One region of the Desulforamulus aquiferis genome, then DNA from elsewhere that is predicted to be linked to it. Evidence: predicted binding sites of a transcription regulator. Region 1 holds the regulator's gene; the other holds the start of a gene.

The links. Region 1 encodes LexA, which represses DNA repair genes until DNA is damaged. Its sites were predicted from a motif close to CNAACANNTGTTNG; they were not measured.
Region 2: a site for LexA is predicted at 4,576-4,589, ahead of P6N53_RS10360 (DNA polymerase IV). Genes of this name have one in related genera too.

Annotation. Positions count from the first base shown of each region.
Region 1 covers NZ_JARPTC010000013.1:39,704-49,812, forward strand. The annotation lists gene P6N53_RS09160 (phosphoenolpyruvate carboxykinase (ATP)) at 1-1,313, opposite strand, end outside; gene P6N53_RS09165 (Fe-S-containing hydro-lyase) at 1,444-1,998, opposite strand; gene P6N53_RS09170 (fumarate hydratase) at 2,011-2,853, opposite strand; gene P6N53_RS09175 (sigma-54 interaction domain-containing protein) at 3,121-4,488, opposite strand; gene P6N53_RS09180 (DUF3147 family protein) at 4,573-4,965, opposite strand; gene P6N53_RS09185 (DUF3147 family protein) at 4,968-5,327, opposite strand; gene lexA (transcriptional repressor LexA) at 5,605-6,243, shown strand; gene P6N53_RS09195 (MerR family transcriptional regulator) at 6,269-6,679, opposite strand; gene P6N53_RS09200 (DUF4387 domain-containing protein) at 6,848-7,171, opposite strand; gene P6N53_RS09205 (acyclic terpene utilization AtuA family protein) at 7,173-8,540, opposite strand; gene P6N53_RS09210 (TRAP transporter large permease) at 8,611-9,891, opposite strand; gene P6N53_RS09215 (TRAP transporter small permease) at 9,892-10,109, opposite strand, start outside.
Region 2 covers NZ_JARPTC010000014.1:136,477-146,585, forward strand. The annotation lists gene P6N53_RS10330 (ribonuclease J) at 1-498, opposite strand, end outside; gene P6N53_RS10335 (Spy/CpxP family protein refolding chaperone) at 640-1,095, opposite strand; gene P6N53_RS10340 (DegV family protein) at 1,228-2,091, opposite strand; gene def (peptide deformylase) at 2,235-2,747, opposite strand; gene P6N53_RS10350 (hypothetical protein) at 2,747-3,004, opposite strand; gene P6N53_RS10355 (hypothetical protein) at 3,063-3,380, opposite strand; gene P6N53_RS10360 (DNA polymerase IV) at 3,364-4,560, opposite strand; gene P6N53_RS10365 (hypothetical protein) at 4,948-5,223, opposite strand; gene P6N53_RS10370 (ABC-F family ATP-binding cassette domain-containing protein) at 5,369-6,925, opposite strand; gene P6N53_RS10375 (ABC-F family ATP-binding cassette domain-containing protein) at 7,004-8,917, opposite strand; gene P6N53_RS10380 (bile acid:sodium symporter family protein) at 9,040-10,014, shown strand.

The DNA.
Region 1 (10,109 bases):
TTCATTATTTCGGTGGAAATCTTAATAGTAACTTTTTTACCAGCTTGCTCTGGTTTGGCTCCAACTGCTCCGGTGTTAAGAATATAGCATTCCATATCAGGATTGGCCTTCAGTATAACCAGTAATCTATTCCCTTCTTCTGCTTCTGGTCCCATAATAAATGGATTGGTCCCAACTTCCCTTTTGGACTGTCCGGCCTTTGCAGGATCACCGGCAGAAGTTTCTATTGACTCTCCCAGCATAAAATAGGCTGCAGCCTGTTCAGGAGTTAGTTTGGCAACAGGGGGAATAATATCATTTCTTCTGGTAATAAAGATAATCTTATTTGCCTTTTCTAAATCTATCTTATCGTCCGTGCCAATAACCTCGCTTCGCAAAATAACCCCTCTACCATTGGAGGTTAATTCAACGTTATCAAAATCAATGGTTCCATCGTCCATGACTTTAACGTTTTCAAAAATTGCCTGTGGAGATATTGCAGCATTATATAACACATGTTGGGATTCATCTAAGCCTTCAGTCTTGATATAAAAACCATTTTCCGTGCCGAAGCAATAACCCTTAATGTTCATCAATACTACATCATCTTGCCTAATCATGACTTTTTCTGGTTCAATAAGTTCATGATCGTGCATGGTTAGAGTAGTTTTGCCTGTACCAGACAGACCGAACATTATAAATCCAACATCAACTAATTCATCCTGGCTGTTGGTTACCCTGAGGACTTTACTGCCGGCATGGAAGCCTAAACCGCCTCTTTGTTTAATATCAAACATTGCTTTGCGCAAAAAGGATTTTTTACACTCACCAAAATAGTCCGGACCTAGGATATAGGATATTTTTTCCACTGGGTGACAGAAAATAATTTTTTCCGGCCATTCAGGCACATAGATACTAACTAAATCAGGTTCAGCGTTTTTATCCTCTGGCTCAAAGGTCATACTGGTCCACTGCAATGGAATGCTGGCAAAATCCTTTGTGATATATAATCTGCAATGGTACTTAAAGCTTGTATGGGTGCATAACTGGCGGTCCATTTGGATAACTTCTTTATCTTGTAAAAATTGGTGTACCTGCTCTGCCAATGCCAGGGCCTTTTCAGGAGCCATGCCCTGCTGGTCAACACCTAGATTAAACCCATCTGCATCAACCACAAAGGTAACCTTTGCGCTTCTATTACGCATTTGAGAGATAAAACTAGCACTACCAAATTTAGTGGTTTTTTCTTTGTGCGCAGCCATTCTCCTTAGTTCTTCTGGTGAAGGATTATTGATAATATTGGCAGCCTCCACAAAACGTTTTAAATTCGCCATTTTTGGTATCCCCTTTCTTAATAACCCTGACTACAATTAGTGTATATTGTATACAATATACACTAAGGCGTCAACGTGAACCAGTCAGTTAACAAGAAATGCTCATATTAACGCCTGTATTTTATTGGTTTTATTCTATGGCATATAGTTTTCTACCAGCCTGATATAAATCTCCGCCGAATGCATCATTAACAACAATGGCTGGGAAGTCCTTAATAACCAATCTATAAATAGCCTCTGGACCCAATTCCGGATAGGCCACAACTTCAGCTTCAACAATACATTTGGAGATTAGGGCCGCAGCTCCACCGATGGCAGCAAAATACACTGCACCGTATTCTTTCATGGCCTTAATTACCGACTCACTGCGTGCTCCCTTGCCAATCATTCCCTTTAAACCCTTTTCTATGAGCCTAGGTGCATAGGCATCCATACGCCCTGAGGTAGTAGGACCAGCAGAGCCAATAACTCTCCCTGGAGGTGCTGGAGAAGGTCCAACATAGTAAATTATCTGTCCGTCAAGGTCCACCGGTAGATCTTCTCCCCTGTCTAATAGATCAACGAGCTTCTTGTGGGCTGCGTCTCTCCCGGTATAAATAACTCCGTTTATTAATACCTGTTGTCCAATTCGTAAATTATTTACTACCTCCATATTTAAAGGAGTATTTAAACGCACTCTGGTCACCTTATTACCCTCCTATATTTCAACGGATTTATGCCTTGCAGCATGGCAGTTTATATTGACTGCCACAGGTAAACTAGCAATATGAGCACCAAATATTTCTATATGTACACCCAATGCTGTGGTTCTACCGCCTAAACCTGCAGGTCCAATACCCATCCTATTGATTTTATCCAATAACTCCTGTTCTAGTTTAGCAATATCTTCTAGGGGGTGAGGTTTTCCAATCTGTCTGAGTAAAGCCTCTTTGGCCAGTAATGCGCATCTTTCCATAGTACCGCCAATCCCAACACCTATTACCAGGGGCGGGCATGGGTTTGGTCCGGCATTTTTGATAGTCTCTAACACAAAGCCTTTTACACCTTCAACACCTTCAGCGGGCTTGAGCATTTTAAGGGCACTCATATTCTCACTGCCGCCACCCTTTGGCGCAACAGTTATTTTTATTTTCTCACCAGGAACTATATTAGTATGTATTACAGCCGGGGTATTATCACCGGTATTTACCCTGTCCAGAGGATTGCCAACTATAGATTTACGAAGATATCCTTCTTGATATCCCTTCCTGACACCCTCATTAATAGCTTCGTTAAAATCACCATTAATCACATGAACATCCTGCCCCATTTCTACAAATACCACGGCAAAACCAGTATCTTGACACATGGGAATGGACTCGGATGAGGCTATATGTGCATTTTCCAGCAAAAGATTAAGTATTTCCTTACCACTTTGGGAGACTTCTGTGTTACAGGCCTTTTTAAAGGAGTCCAGAACATCATCCTCCAATTTATAGTTCGCCTCTTGGCAAATTTTTGCCACTGCCTCAATTATTTGCTGTACATCAATAGTTCTAATGCCGGTAACCTCCTTATTCAATCTATCACTTATTTTATTTACTATATTCTTGCAATATACGTGCCATAAGCACAAACAGTTACCATTACCTGGTAACCTTCCATTAACAGTTGCTTAGCAGGGGTGAATGGTCTTATTTTAACCTTAAATGGTAACATATTAATTAATGTGTTATCACATATATTTATCAGTTTCTAAATATTAGAAGCCCACACCCATTAGAACATGGTGGTGAGCTCTTTGATGTTTCTAATATTTAGAATTATTCTAAATATTAGAAGTTAAAATATTATATTTTTTGACTTTATTATACAAAGTAGCCAGGGAAATATTTAGAAACTTGGCTGCCTGCCGTTTACCTTCCACGCTGACTCCATATTTTTCAAGGGCCCTTGTAATCATGATTTTTTCAATATGATCAAGGGGCATTAATCCTAGTTCAGGCACATCCTGGTTGCCCAAGCCCATAGTTATATGGGGTGCTAATTCTTTGATGGTGATTAATTCTGAGTCCAGGGAGACCATAATTCTCTCCAGAACGTTTTCCATTTCTCTAATGTTTCCAGGCCAATTATAGCCGGACATTGCCCCAAGGGCCTCTGCAGTTAATCCCACCACCTTACGTCCTAGCTTTCTGTTAAGACTAGTGATAATGTGGTTTGCTAATTCTGGTAAGTCCTCAGTTCTCTCCCTTAGGGTAGGCAAATTTATTTCCACTACACTAAGGCGGTAATAGAGATCTTCCCTGAACTTCCCCTCCCTAACCAGTTGTTTAAGGTTTCTATTGGTTGCGGCAATTACCCTCACGTCGATACTAATAGTTCTATTGCTTCCTAAAGGCTCAAATTCACGTTCTTGCAGTACCCTTAGCAGTTTTGCCTGCAATAGTAAATTCATATCCCCTATCTCATCAAGAAATAGTGTGCCTGAATGGGCCAAGCTAAACTTTCCAATTTTGTCCTTTAAGGCGCCGGTAAAGGCACCCCTGGCATAACCAAAGAGTTCACTTTCCAAAAGGGTGTCGGGTATTGCTGCACAATTAATGGCAATAAAGGGATTATCTCTCCTGGGACCTCCATTATGAATAGCGTTGGCAAACACTTCTTTACCAGTTCCACTCTCACCTAGAATGAGTACCGTACTGCTGCTTCTAGCTGCCATCTGGGCGGTTTTTATACAATCTCCTATGGCAGCACTGCCCCCAACAATGTTTTCAAAGCCATATTTACTCTGGGTTACCTGACCATATTTATCGGAAAGATCCCTAATCATGTTGGTACTGCGCTTTAAGTCTTCTATAAGCTTAATAATATCCGTGATATGTTGAAATATAACCACTGCGCCTATGATCTCACCATTGACCACCATAGGTACAGCATTAGAAATTACTTCAGCATTACTACCCCCAACCTTTGTTCTGTGACCTGTAATGGACTTTCCTGTTTTTAAAGCTAAGGCCAAAGCACCCTCAGGTGATATATTAAAGATATTTTCTTTAGTTCTGGTTTCAAAGGGGATACCGGTTATTCGACAGAAGGCAGGATTTACATAAATAATATTCCCATCTTTATCTGTTACTTCAATGGCCTCTTGAACCGAATCCAACACAGCAGCTATAATACCAAGAGATAGCACCAAATCACCCCCATGATATTATTCGCCCGTCCTGCTTAAAAAACCTTTCAGAATCATATTAATACATTTTGTTCCTGAAATACTCTAAGCATGTGTTTTAACTTGTAATGGATTAGGCTTTTTCTTTGCCTTTTTCATCAAAACAAAAAAAGCTGTTGAACCAATCAGCCAGCATATGATACCGGCTACGATGGAAGGGGCTAATAAATTCATATTCTTTATGGAAAGCCATGTTGCTAAAACACAGATTAATCCCCCACACATTCCGGCAATGGCCCCATAAGCTACCTCCGATGCCTCGGTGCGGCCCTTTTCTGATCCGGCAATGATTACTGCGGAAATCATTACCGCTGGGAAGGCTGCAAATATCCCTGCCAAGCTCTTCCAGGGAATTATTATTAATAAGATATAGCAAAGGGCTACAGCTGAGCCTCCTAAGACAAATCTCACTGACAAATCTATGATGTTTTTGCTCATGATCATTGCCCCCATCCAAGATAATTTATTGAAAAAAATATGATTAAGGATACCAGCATCCATATTGCCAAAGAGGATAATATCCCTTTCCAGTGCCCCTGTCTGATTATGAAATAGCTGGCTGCAACCGCACATATCATATTGGCAATCATTCCAACTACTGCACCCTTTGATATTGATTGGGCTGCCAGCAAAGCTTGTTCTCCTTGGAACTGCCAGACAGAACCTACTAAGGCAGCCAGGTAAACAGCAGGAAAAGCAGCAAATATGCCACCCACCTTCCCCCCCACAGACCTTGCCACAATGGTGGACATTACCACTGCTATGCCGCCAAAGGCAAATCTGAGTAATACCCCGGACATTGAAATTGCCTCCATCTGACATCACTCCAATTGTTTAAATATTAAAACAACATCTATAAAATACAAAACCCGGGGTAATTACCCCGGAAATCGGTTATTCCATCTTATGGTCTGACCTTTGGCTTTATTGTACTCCTGTGTATTTCATCAAGCAACATCTATTTGCTAATTATAATAAATAATTTCATTTAATTACGAACAAGTGTTTTGCATATTGCCACCAAGATGTTATAATATACCAAAAGAAAACTCAGCGACCTTGAAAGGTGTGAATAATATGCTTAATTCCAGAGAGGAATCAATATTAAATATTATCATAGAAAATGTAAAGCAAAAGGGCTATCCCCCATCAGTTAGGGAAATAGGTGAATCAGTAGGGCTAGCCTCAAGCTCCACTGTACATACATATTTGAAAAAATTAGAGCAAAAGGGTTATATTCGGAGAGATCCTACCAAACCAAGGGCAATTGAAATTATTACGGATCAAGATAAGTCAGTTGATTCTACTTCAACTAGCAAGGGCAAGTTTAATGATGATGAAGAGTTAATCACAGTACCTCTTTTAGGACAAATTGCTGCTGGCGTTCCCCTGCTGGCAGTAGAAAATTATGATGAAACCCTTACTCTCCCCAGAAGTTTTACAGGTTTTGGTGATTTTTTCATGTTAACGGTAAAGGGAGATAGTATGATTGAAGCAGGTATTTTTGAAGGGGATTTAGTGTTGGTAAGAAGGCAGGAAACAGTAAATAACGGTGAAATTGCTGTGGCTCTTCTTGAAGACGAGGCAACCCTTAAAAGATTCTATAAAGAAAAGAATATGATCCGACTCCAGCCAGAAAATAGTAATTTATCTCCTATCTATACTAAAAATGTAAAGGTACTTGGTAAAGCAGTTGGTTTGATTAGAAAAATATAAAAAAGAGGCCATTAGGCCTCTTTTCTTATTGTTCAGAGTTAGCTTGACAACCATTTTTAAAGTGAGGGCAGACACTGCACTGGTCAGCTAAGTCCTCCAGCACAAAACAGTATGTACCCTGCTCTTTCCAACATGGTTTACTGGTATTAGCCCCATCACCCTTGTTATTGTTCCCGGAGCAATGCTTTGTAGTCCAACAAGGATACATGCTAATTATTTGTAGGACTCCAGCAATGTTGAGACCCTTATCATTGATTAACATATGAATAAATTGCAGTCTCTTTACGTCATTATTGCTGTACAGACGTTGTTTATTTCGACGGGAGGGTTCTACCAAGCCATGTTTTTCCCAAATACGCAATGTTTCTGGGTGAACCTTTAAAAGTTCCGCAATAACTCCTATATTAAACATTGGTTGATCATCATTACGAAACAAATCTGTATCTCCTCTCATAACAATTTTTTATATTTATATACATTATAAAGTCTCCAAACCAAATTTGTAAATAAGCTAAATAACTCAAAAATCTTAAAAAAATATTAAATATCTTCAGCGCATGGGACAAACCTCGAATTTTTGTAGATTTTGCCGATTTTAGTGTGACTAATCAATATTAAACTTCAGTTCCAATAAAGGCGCATGCTGCTGGGCCCCATAGACATCAGTTTCACCTAAAGCCCCGGATGGTATTGGGCGGACTATAGTAGCCTTAATGGCATTAGCAGGTGCAAATTCCACAATGCTGATTACTTGTTCTTCGTTTATCCCATAAAGCTCAGCAATTTTCGACTCAGTAATTACTTTTTCTTTACAAGCTGCATTAAATATTTTTTTATCATTAAAGATTATATCCAGGGTTAATTCATAGGGACCAGAGTTTTTACTTCTTATTACAGAGGCTACCTCGGAAAGACTAATTAACTTCATGCTATTTCCCCTCTCCAAAGTTAATAATATCTATAGGAAATAAACTAAGTGGATTCTCGACTTCCATGAGATGGTATATATTGAAATTATAAACAGCTCCGCCCTTAAAATCAGATGGTGAGTAAGGGAAGGCCAAGTTTCCTGCAGTGGCTACTCGTCCAGGATAACCATAATGTAACATGGTAGACCTGGCAAAGGAACATATGGTATTGGCAATTTCTTGTGTCTCACCAACTGCCTCTATGATAATGCCTAGTTCATGGCTATTAATAACTTTCTCCGGCTCAAGTTGAGCCATTACACCGTTTTTACCATATATATTGAAGTTCAAATAATATTCATAGTTATACTTGCTAAAGTTATCCTGAACTCTCCCGCGAACTGCTTCAATTATATGCTCCATCTTAGAAATCATAATTGGGTCCCTGCACCCGGCTATGGAAACAGTTCGGTAGCCAACTTTTTTTGCTCCCTCTAACTTTATGGTGTATTTTTCATTTGCTATATATCTGCTCCCCGCCACCTTTACGGACCTCTCAGTTTCCTCGGTGAAGCTTGTTTCCCTCAAGTCCAAAACTCCCCCTGGACCCGGTAATAAATATGGATTAGTTTTTTCATACAAGGTGTGGGCAGCTACGGATGTTGGGGTGCACTTTCTTTCCGTAGTTAGTGGCTCTACAATAAAGCAATCACTTCTTAATGTACCTAACAGACAATCACTGCCACTTCCAGGAGTTGCTGCAATTGCCCCACACTCAAGTATTTTTCCCATATGAATGGCCAAGCCTTTGTCAAAACCTGCATTTATGGCAGAGGCACTAAATACCGCCGGATCATAGGCCCTTCCCGCTAGGACAACCTTTGCCCCCTTATTCAATGCCTCGATAACAGGTTCTACACCCATTTGTCCCACGATACGCTCAGCAACCTGAATCTCATGCAGATTTAGCTCAGGTACTGGGTATAGGGGCGAAATCTTGCAATTATTAAAGGCCTCGATAACCTTATCTTTATCTATTTCCGAATTAATAACAGCTATGGGAAAGGCCCAATCCTTTTCCTCCGCCAATTCCTTAATGATCTCCAGATTCCAATCCAAGTGAGCTTTAGCACCACATCCCCCGGCAGTACCAATAACTACTGGTATTTCTTTTTGCAAACCGGCTGAAATAATCAGCTCTAGGTCTCGCTTTACAGCCATTCGATCAGTAAAAGACACTCCTGCCCCAAGATAATAGGGGCCTGGATCTGTAGAGCCTGCATCCACAGCAATTAAATGAGGATTCTTTTCCAGCCCTTTAATAAATGATTGTTCCGGGAATCCGTAGCCCAGTATAGCTGTAGGTGATAATACCCTGTATTCCTTCAAGATAAATCCCTCCAAAAATGTTTAGGGTGAGACCAAATTGGTCTCACCCTATTATATACCCATCTGCCAGTTATTTCATTAAGACTCTCGGGATATATAATGAAACATCCTCCCAAAGCACAAAGAATATTAGCATGACTACCATTATAAGTATGAAGGGTAGTACACCACGCACGACATTCTCCAATCTATCCTTGGCCATAGCACTTACCACGAATAGATTCAAACCAACGGGAGGAGTAATCATCGCCAACTCCATGTTCACAGTCATCACAACTGCAAATTGAATTAAGTCTATTCCCAAATGGTGAATCATTGGTAACAAAATAGGCAGGGTAATGAGTGTGATTGATACTGCCTCCAAAAATGTTCCCATGACAAAGAACATTATATTTGTGGCTAGGAAAAATAGGTATTTGTTTAGATGGTTCTCAGATATCCAGTTTCCAACTGCCATAGGAATCTGATTAGTTGTAAGAAAGAAGGAAAAAATCATGGCTGCTGCAATAATCATAAATATCATGGAGGATATATTAATGGATTCCTTTAGTACCCCCCTGATATCCTTTAAGTGCAGTTCTTTATAAATGAAAACCGATACTGCTATGGTATAAAAAACTGACAATACAGCCGCTTCCGTCGGCGTTACTATGCCGGTATAAATGCTCCCCAGAATGAAGATTGGCAAAAAGCCTCCTGGCAAAGCTTTTATAGTTGATTTCCAACGTTCAGGCCAAGAACTCTTTTCTCCGCGACCAAAGCCACCTCTAATAGAATATATGACTGCTGAGCTAATTAGTGCAAGGGTTAATATAGCCCCTGGAAGTAGTCCACCCATAAATAATTTTCCGATGGATTCCTCAGCTACCACGCCAAATATAACCATGGTGACACTGGGTGGAATTAGAATGCCCAGGGTTCCACCTACAGCCACAAGTCCCATGGCATAACGCTTAGGATACCCATTATCAACCATAGCAGGTAGCATAATTGCCCCAATGGCTGCAGCAGTGGCAGGGCTGGAACCGGATATGGCTGCAAAAACAGCACAGGCCAGGATTGTAACAACTGCTAATCCACCTGGAAGATGGCCTAACCAAGCCCTTAAAAAGTTAACAAGATACTTTGCAATACCACCCCTGGACATTAATACACCCGCAAACACAAAGGCGGGTATTGCCATCAAGGTAGGAGACAGTAGGGATGCAAACATCCTCTGGATAATCATGTATAGGCTGAAATCTGATGTAGCAGCTAATATAATGATGGCTGAAACAGCCAAAGAAATGGCAATAGGTACATTTAAGAGGAATAGTATAACAAATAGCAAAAACAATAGTGCAGTTGTCATTTAATGCTCCTCCCCCCTATCCCTTTTTAGCCATTCACTGCCGCCCTTAGGAATTAGGTAGTATAACTTCTCAATAAACCTAATACCTAACATTACACCACTGGCGGGCATGATTAAATTTACTATCCATAGGGGAAATTGGCTGTCAGTGGATTTTTGACCGTAAGTGATATAGGTTTGAACAAGCTCAACTCCGTAATATATAAAGAAAATAGCAA
Region 2 (10,109 bases), on a different contig from region 1:
ATGATCTATCTTAAAGTCCCCTGTATGTACCAGTGTCCCCACCGGAGTATGAATTGCCAGGGCCATAGCATCCGGAATGCTGTGAGAAACCCTTATAAATTCTACCTTAAAGGAACCTATTTCTATAATGTCCCTTGGATTTACAGAATTTAAGGCAGCCTGTCTATCCATACCATGTTCCTTTAATTTACGCTCTACTAACCCTAAAGCAAGTCTAGAACCATAAATAGGAACATTTATTTGTCTAAGAAAATAGGGGAGCCCTCCAATATGGTCTTCATGACCATGTGTCAGTACTACAGCCAACAGCTTTTCACGATTTTCTACAAGATAGGCATAATCTGGCAGAACTAAATCAATACCCATCATATCTTCTTCCGGAAAGGCTAGCCCGCAGTCGATGACAAGGATTTGGTCTTGGTACTTAATCGCTGTCATATTTTTGCCGATTTCACCCAGCCCACCCAGTGGGATTATTGATAATGCCGACTTTTTTATTAGTGGTCACCTCCCAATATTATAAATGCAACCGGGTTAATTATACTGTAAATGTTTCCTAATTGGCAAATACTCCAAGAAATATAAAAAAACCGGGATAAGACTCAGAGCTCTCTACTGAATCTATCCCGGGTTTTTGGGTTACTCTGTAGTGCAAGGCCCTTTACCACAGTTGGGGCCAGTAGGACCGGCATTCTTTGGTAGTTTAGCTTTCTGCTCATCGGTCAGTACAGATTGACACTCTGTTTTGTTCCGCTGGCGTATTTCCGAAAGCTTATTCTTAAGTTCCTTTATCTCATTAACCTTTGTATCAACCTTTGACTTGTCTGGATTTCTTTGAAATTTTAATTGTTTTAATTCAAAGATGTTATCCTGTAGCTTTATCCGTAGCTCACGGGTTTCCTGATGATTTTTCTTCTGTATATCCCTTAATTTATTTATTTGTTCATCCGTCAATTTCAGGTTGTTAATGGGGTCTTCCCCTAAGGTGCTATAATGCTGCTTTGATCCGTGACCCCAGCCCTTTTCCGCTGAGGCTACCTGGACAATACTAAAAGCTAATAACAATGTAAGCATGATGGTAACAGCCTTTTTCATCTAAATAATCCCTCCTAATTTTTCTCTGGACGTTACACGTCCTCTATCTCTATTTTCTATAATGTACAGTTGGACAGGATTTTATTAAAAAAATGAAGCCACCAATTTATCTTTCGAAAGTTTATACAAAATTTACTCATTCATTAAAAAAACTGCCAAGGCACCAGGACCACCATAGGCCCCTACCACAGGACCGATAATTCCCAGGTGAATTTCCTTGGTATTAATATTTTTCTCTATTTCATCCTTTAGCAGATAGGCTTCTTCAATACAATTACCGTGGGACATAGCTATTATTTGGGCAGACGATCCCACAACATTTTCTTTTAGGGAGTTAACCAAGTGCTGAATAGCCCTTTTTCTACCCCTCACCCTATCTATAATGCCAACTTTTCCTTCTTGGTCTAAACGCAACATTGGATTTATTTTGAGAAGTGAACCTATTGAATATTGGATGGTACTTATTCTTCCGCCAATTTTTAGATAGTGGAGATCATTTACGGTCATAAAGGTTTTAAAGGTCTTAATTCTTTCAGTTAAATATTCAACAATTTCCGCCAGTGTTCTTCCTTGCTTTTGTAGACCTAAAGCTTTTAAAACAAGTAAGCCCTGACCCATGGATGCGGTTAATGTATTTACCAAGGTTATTTTGGCAGCAGGATAGTCTTCTAAAATAGTTCTTTTGGCAAGATTAGCACTATTGTAAGTCCCGCTTAAACCTGTTGATACTCCTATATATAAAATTTCTATATCCCTTATAACGTAATCTAAAAATTTATTGTAGAATGCCTGGGATGTTGCCTGAGATGTTTTAACAACATTTCCTGCCTTCATAGCCTGATAAAATTCTTCATAGGTTAAAGAATGTCCAAAGTCATCAAAATATTCTTTACCAGCTAACTGATAAGTAAGGGGAACATAATCCAATTTGTTACTATTAATAATCTCCAGGGGCAAGTCACAACACGAGTCTGTTAAAATTACAAAGTTTTGCAATGTCATCCTCCTGCAGGTTTGTTATTTTGCTAAAAAAAATACCCTTCGACTATCGGAAGAGTATTTTAACAGTTTATATGTGCCGTATTTTATCAGTGTATTAATCTTATGTAAACAAGTAATTTTTTCATTACTAAAAACTATTATTGTTTTGATAATTTCATTAAAGCATATAGGTCTAACGGTTCGTTAGTTCCTTCTTTGAATAATTGCCCTGGTATAACATGGTCTATGAACAGGATTCCCTCCAAATGATCTATTTCATGTTGCAGGCAGCGGGCCATAAAGTCTTTACCTTCCATTAAAAATTCTAGGCCCTGCCTATTCATGGCCTTTACTTTTACGTTTTTGGCCCTCTTTACTTTGCCCCAAATGCCGGGCATGGATAAACAAGCCTCCGGGCCTATTTGTTCCCCTGATTTGTCTATTATGGTGGGATTAATTAATTCAATAAAACCCTGTCCGGTATTTATAACTACCATTCTCCTCAGGATTCCCACCTGGGGTGCTGCCAGTGCTGCTCCGTTACTCTCAGCGTCAAGGGTCTCAGTCATATCGTCAAGTAAACTTAAAATATTTGAGTTTATCTCTGTAACTGGCTTACATACTTTCCTTAAAGCCGGGTCCCCTATTTTGCCAATAATCCGTTCAGCCATTATTTCACTCCTTGAAAATCACGTCTTAATCCTTTTTCCCATTTATCTATTTCATCAAGCTTGGTGAATTCTTCTATATCCTGCCGATTTGGATTTAAGTGCTCTTTTCTTATGATAACTTTTCCACCATTCTGAATGGTTATCCTGGCTATACGTAATACTTCGTTTAAGAAATATTCTTCCCCGGTGCTTATTGCCTCTTCAAGGGTCTCATAGGGCACCACAAGGTCCTTTGCCATAGGAGTAGCTGAATCCATTTTAGTTCCTCCAAAAGTTTTTATATCATAGCAATAGTATACCATTGGGTTTATCAGGTCAATATAGCTTTTGCCTAAATGTTCCACAGGCTACCTGATGATGCTCTGCCCTGTTTAACATTCCCTCCAGGACTTCTTTACCCAGAATAAGCATTAGCTCTAAAATATCAATTTCCTCCGGGACTCTCTTATGTCCGGCCCGATATGCCTTCACACCTGATACACACATCCTGCGGGTGGTTTGTTGTCCTTTGACAGGGATAAAAAAGGTACAGTCATTGCAAGAGTGGCGAAACTTTTCTCCCGTGTCCGGCAAAATCATTTTGCTGGCATAGAGATGGTTCCTTTTATAGTAATTCTTAACTCTTTCGTCCATAGTAAACCCCCTGCTCCGTCAAGGAAACAGCTCTTTTTATGCTGCCGGCCCCCCATCTGCTTCTTATTACGTCCAAGGCCTTATCTATTTGCTCGTTTTTTTGCCTAACATTAAAGATATCTATCTGTAATTCCCGGTTTTCTATAAGCTCTGATAAGGCCAGTCCCACCAACCTTATCCGAAGGTTGCTTGACCAGTATCTTTCTAAAAGGTAAACCCCCGTCTTATATATTTCCTCCGTAAGGTTAGTATACTGCCCCAGGGCCTTTGAGTGGGCCTCGGTATGAAAGTCCGGGTCCTTTATAACCAGGGAGATCCTCTTGCCTATACACCCGGCTTTTCTGGCCCGCTGCCCCACTTCCTCTGCAAGTTCAAGGATGACGACTTTGGCCTGCTGGTATCCGTAGTAGTCCCTGGGTAAAGTTATTTGGTTTCCTACACTTTTAATCACATCCAGGGAGTGGGGGTCTACGGGGCTATGGTCGACTCCCTGGGCAGAATAGTGTAATATTTCTCCAACTAATCCATATCTTTTGCGCAGTATCCCCACCGGAAGGGCAGCTAATTCCCCAATGGTTTGAATACCAATAGTACTTAGCCACCGGCTTATTCGGCTGCCCACACCAAATAGTTCCCTTACCGGCAGTGGCCAAATAATTTTGGGCCAATCATCAAGGGATAGCTCAATTATTTGGTTAGGTTTACGCAGCTCAGCAGCCATCTTAGCCAGCAATTTGTTCGGTCCAATGCCTATGTTTACCCCAACCCCTATTTCATTATTAATTCTCTGCTGAATCTGTTGGGCAATTTTAAAGCTTGAGCCAAAAAGATGAATGCAGCCAGTTACATCCATAAAGCTCTCGTCAATTGAGTAGGGCTCAGTCAAATCAGAATAGTCTTTTAAAATGTTATTAATCCTTGAAGAGTAAGCAGCGTATATAGAATGCTCCGGGTACACAAATATTCCTTCCGGGCATAGGAATTTAGCATCACCAATTAACATTCCAGTCTTGATGCCGTATTTTTTCTTGGCCTCAACTGAAGCAGCAATTACGATCCCCACCCTTTTGGCCGGATCTCCCCCTACTATAACTGGTTTGCCCCTCAGTCTTGGGTCCTCCGCCTGGTGAACCGATGCAAAAAAACTATTCATATCACATAGAAAGATTACTCTGGACAATTAATAAACACCACCAGAACATTTGTTTGCTTAGTGGTGTTATTATATAACCGAACGTGAGTTCTCTGCAATAGGAAATATTTGTCATTTCACAAAAAGGACCAGCCTGTTGAAAAAGCTATAATTGGGTTTTAATAATCCCGAGCAGCGACGTTCGAAGCAGTGGAAACAGCGCTTCGCGAAGCTGAGGATGCGAAAATGGGTGAGCGGACATGGACGTCCGCGAAAGCCTGAGGTAAATACGATGTTTACTCGAAGGCGGCCCATTTTCGCCCGAAGCAAGGGATTAGCGCTGTCCACTGCGGAGATAGGAGTCGTGAGGGATTATTAAAACCCGAATATAGGTAGTTTCTCGACAATCTGACCGCGCTTATTTACAGCGCGGTTCTACTTCGCTAGCTTTTCCAGCGTGGAAACTCTATTAGCCAAATAACTAGTATCAACCTCAATTCTATCAAGCTTTTCTATAACCTTAGTTAATTGTTCATTAGTTATTTCACGGGCATCAAAAAGAGCACGGATTTTATCAATAATTTCATTCTCTATGCTTGTTTCAAAGCGAAGCTGACTTTTTTCAAGGGAATCCAGTTTTTTACCTTGATGTTGGAGTGTTTTTAAAATTTGGTTTTGGTTTTCAAGGATTTGCTTAAGTATTTGTTCCAAATTCATTCTCCTTCCAGGCCTAATTCCGTACAGAACAACCTAACTCTCTTTACTCATACTTTTATTATGAATTATTATAACATTCCATCTAGTAATATAAAATGACCGCGCCTATTTATTTTACAGCGCGGTCCTAAAGGTTTCTCTATACAATCTTAGTTGTCCAATCCTCCACATTCCAGATATCAGTTACCCAATCTTCGTAAAAATCAGGGTCGTGGGAGACTAAAACCACAGTACCTTTAAATTCTTTCAGTGCCCTTTTTAATTCATCCTTGGCATCTACATCCAGATGATTGGTGGGCTCGTCCAGTACCAGCCAGTTAATGTCCTTAAGCATCAGCTTGCACAGGCGGACCTTCGCGTTTTCCCCGCCGCTTAGCACCATCATCTGACTGGTGATGTGCTCATTGGTAAGGCTGCATTTGGCCAAGGCCTGGCGGACTTCATAATTGCTCAATCCCGGGTACTCGCTCCAGATTTCTTCCATAGCGGTGTTGTTGTTATTGCGGCTGCTTTCCTGTTCAAAATAACCGGGATAAATGTTTTCTCCCAGGGTTACTTGTCCGGCGACCGGCTTAAGAAAGCCTAAAAGGGTTTTTAGTAATGTGGATTTGCCTAGGCCATTGACCCCTCTGATGGCTACCTTTTGGTTTCTTTCCAGCATTACATTCAGGGGTTTAGTAAGGGGCTCGTCATAACCAATTATTAAATCCTTGGCCTCAAATATAATTCTTCCCGGTGTCCTTGCTTCGTTAAATTTAAAAATAGGCTTGATCTTTTCCTTTGGCTTTTCTAGAATTTCCATCTTATCTAACTGCTTCTGACGGCTTTTAGCCCTGCCGGTTGTAGATATTCTGGCCTTGTTGCGGGCAATAAAATCTTCCAGCCTCTCTACTTCCTTTTGCTGTTTCTCGTAGGCCTTGAGATCCTGCCGCTTTTTTAATTCGTGCATTTGGAGAAACTGTTCATAGTTACCTGTATATCTAGTTAGAATGGTATTCTCCACGTGATAAATCACATTAATTACATCATTTAAAAAGGGAATATCATGGGAGACAAGAATAAAGGCATTTTCATAATTTTTCAGGTATCTTTTAAGCCATTCAATATGTTCAAAATCCAGATAGTTAGTAGGTTCGTCTAAAATTAATATGGTAGGATTTTGCAGTAATAATTTAGTCAGCAGCACCTTGGTTCTTTGCCCACCGCTTAAATCCGATACATCCTTATCTAAACCAATGTCGGTTAAACCTAACCCATTGGCTATTTCCTCTATTTTAGCCTCGATGGTATAAAAGCTATTCAGCTCTAAGATATTTTGAATCTCTCCCACATCTTCCATCATCCGGTTGATTTGATCCTCTGGGGCCTCCCCCATTTTATCGTAAATTTGCAGCATTTCCGCTTCTAAATCCAGCATACCCTGGAAGGCTTCCCTCAGAACCTCGCGGATTGTTTTACCCCTGGTGAGGTTGGTATGCTGATCCATATAACCAACGGTAACCCGGCTGGACCATTCTACCTTACCCTGATCCGGGGTTAATTCACCGGTGATAATATTTAAAAAGGTAGATTTGCCTTCTCCATTAGCCCCTACTAAGCCTACATGTTCTCCCTTTAACAGCCGGAAGGATGCATCCTCTAATATTGCTCTACCTCCAAAGCCGTGGGTTACATTTTCCACTGTTAATACACTCATTTGCTTCTCCTTTAAAATCTAAAATTTCACCAACCTGTATATTGTAGCTTGACTATACCGGTTAAGTCAAAATGTAATTTACTTGCCACTGCCATATTTATTAATTTCTTCAGCCAATTCATTTAGATAGGTCCATCGTTCCAGCAATTCTTCCAGACGTTCTTCTAACTCCCTTTGTTTAGCCAGCAATTCCTGCAAAAGACTGTAATCACTTCCGGCCTCATTAATTTTATCGTTAACGGTTTTTAACTCATCCTCTACTCCGACAATCACATCGTCTATTTGTTCAAATTCCCTCTGTTCCTTAAAGGTAAATTTCAGCTTGTCCTTTTTCTTTTCTTCCCTTTGCCCCTTTTTTTCCGTAATCTCCTTTGAGGTTTTTTGTTCAGATTCCATGGATTCTTTAATTTCCAAAAAATCCGAATAGCTACCTGTAAATTCAGTAATTCGGCCAGGGACACTAAAGGTAAACAGCTTGTCTACGGTACGATCCAAAAAATAGCGGTCATGGGATACCACAATGAGGGTGCCTGGAAAATCATCAAGGTAATCTTCTAGTATGGTTAAAGTTTGAATATCTAAATCGTTAGTAGGCTCATCCAGCAACAGTACATTGGGAGCACCCATTAGAACCCTCAATAGATAAAGTCTCCTCTTCTCACCTCCGGAGAGATTTTCTATTGCCGTCCATTGGACATTGGGTGGGAACAAAAAGCGGTTCAACATTTGAGAGGCGCTTATTTCTTCCCCATCACTGGTGGGCAGGTATTCTGCCACTTCTTTAATATAGTCAATGACTCTAAGTTCTTCATTCATTTCTATATTTTCCTGGGAAAAGTAACCTATCTTGACTGTCTGTCCATGCTCCACCAGGCCCTGATCCGGAGAAATATTGCCGGCAATAATATTTAAAAGAGTTGTCTTACCACTACCGTTAGGCCCAATGATGCCGACCCGTTCATGCTTACCAAAAATGTGGCTAAAATCCTTAATAATAGTCCTATCTTCGTAAGTCTTACTGATATGTTCCAGAAGAATAACCTTTTTGCCTAATCTACTTGAAACCACCGATATATCAATTTTGCCAGGGGCCTCTTCAAAGCTTTTTCCCTGCAGTTTATTGAAGCGATCAATCCTGGCCTTTTGCTTGGTAGTCCTGGCTTTAGCTCCACGCTGCATCCAGGCCAATTCATTCCTTAAGATATTTTGCCTTTTCCTTTCTGATGCTTGCTGTTGTTCCTCCCGCTCTATTTTTAGCTCTAGGAATTTACTATAATTCCCAGAATAGCGGTACAGCTTGCCCCGGTCCAATTCAATAATTGTGTTGACTACCCGATCTAGGAAGTAACGATCATGGGTAACCATCAACAGGGCACCCTTTCGCTTGTTTAAATACTGTTCCAACCAGGCAACTGTCTCATTGTCTATATGGTTGGTAGGCTCATCAAGAATCAGCAGGTCCGATGGGTTGATCAAAGCCCCTGCCAGTGCTATCCTTTTTCTTTGTCCGCCGGATAGCTTTACCACATGGGCATTAAAATCGGTAATCCCCAATTGGGTGAGTACAGACTTTGCTTCACTTTCAATCTGCCAAGCATTCATAGCATCCATTCTCTGTCCTAGCTGCAGCATGTTTTTCTGGAGTCTTTCATTCCCAGGCTCCCCATTTAAAAGGCCCAGGGCCCTTTCATATTCACGCAGTAATTCCATGACCGGGGAGGTTCCTTTAAAGACCTGCTCCAAAACGGTGGCCTTTTCTTCAAAATAGGGATTTTGGGGTAAATAATCCACCTGCAGGTTTTTTGCCATAAGGATATTGCCTCTGTCAGCGGAATCAAGTCCTGCTAAAACCTTTAATAAGCTGCTTTTTCCTGTACCATTTACACCCACCAGCCCGATTTTTTCACCCTCGGCGATTCCAAGGGAGACACCTTCAAATATCTTCTTAATACCATAACTTTTAGTGAGATTTTCAATAGATAGTAGATTCATTATGCATCCTTTCAAAATTCCGGTTACTTCCCAGTATTCAGACCAACAGAGGTTTATTCTTATTCTAACTGATTTGTTATAATGTTATTACCCAACAACATTATACTAAAGGATAAAAGGAAATGCTAAACTTCTTAAGTAATTGCAACGCCTGGTTTGGAAAACGCATGTTTTATGTCGTTCTAGTCCCACTACTATTGGGCTTTATAGCACCGGTAGAAACCACAAAGTTCTGGACAATTATTGCAACCCTGTCCTTTTCCTATATGACCTTTGCGGCATCCCTGGAGATTAGGATTAAAGATTTTTTAAATAGGCTGTCTAAACCATGGCTTACCTTGTGGATGCTGCTATTCATACACGGTGTAATGCCGGCTATCGCCTATCTGATAGGGATAATTTTCTACCCAGATAATGAATCAATCCGCCTGGGGTTCCTAATAGGTGCAGCCATACCCATAGGTGTCACGTCCCTAATCTGGTCTTCCATGAATGGGGGCGATGTTCCCTTATCAATGTCTGCAGTTACACTGGATACCTTGATAAGCCCCCTATTATTACCACTCTTTATTGCTATCGTGGTGGGAAAAATGATTCAGATTGATATGAACCATCTTTTAATAGGTCTCTTTTGGATGGTTACCGTTCCAAGTCTTCTAGGTATGCTGCTCCATGATTATACTAAAGGAACACTGGATAGGTATGTCCGTTCTATCGGGGGAGTAACCTCAAAGTTCGCATTATTTTTAGTGATTTATATTAACGCCAGCGCCATTGCGCCGGAAATAAACTGGGATTACTCTGTGGTTAAATTATTACTAGTGATATTAATTGTATCTGTTAGCGGGTATGTCCTTGGTTATTTCAGTTCCTATATTCTTAAGGGCCATCACCCAGACAGGATGGTCACCATGATTTACAGTGTAGGAATGAGAAATAACAGTCTGGGATTGGTTCTGGCACTAACTTACTTCCCACCCGCAGTGGCATTACCTATCACTTTGTCAATGCTCTATCAGCAACCCCTGGCTGCCGTAGTATCACAATTGTTAAACAGAGCCAAAAGAAAAAAACGCCTTGAAAGCGTCGAAACGTAAATGACTCCCGGGTTCTCCGGGAGTCATTTACATTTATTTAACTTCTCTACTATTTGTGTAGGTTTTTATTATGGATATAACCATATGCAACATCG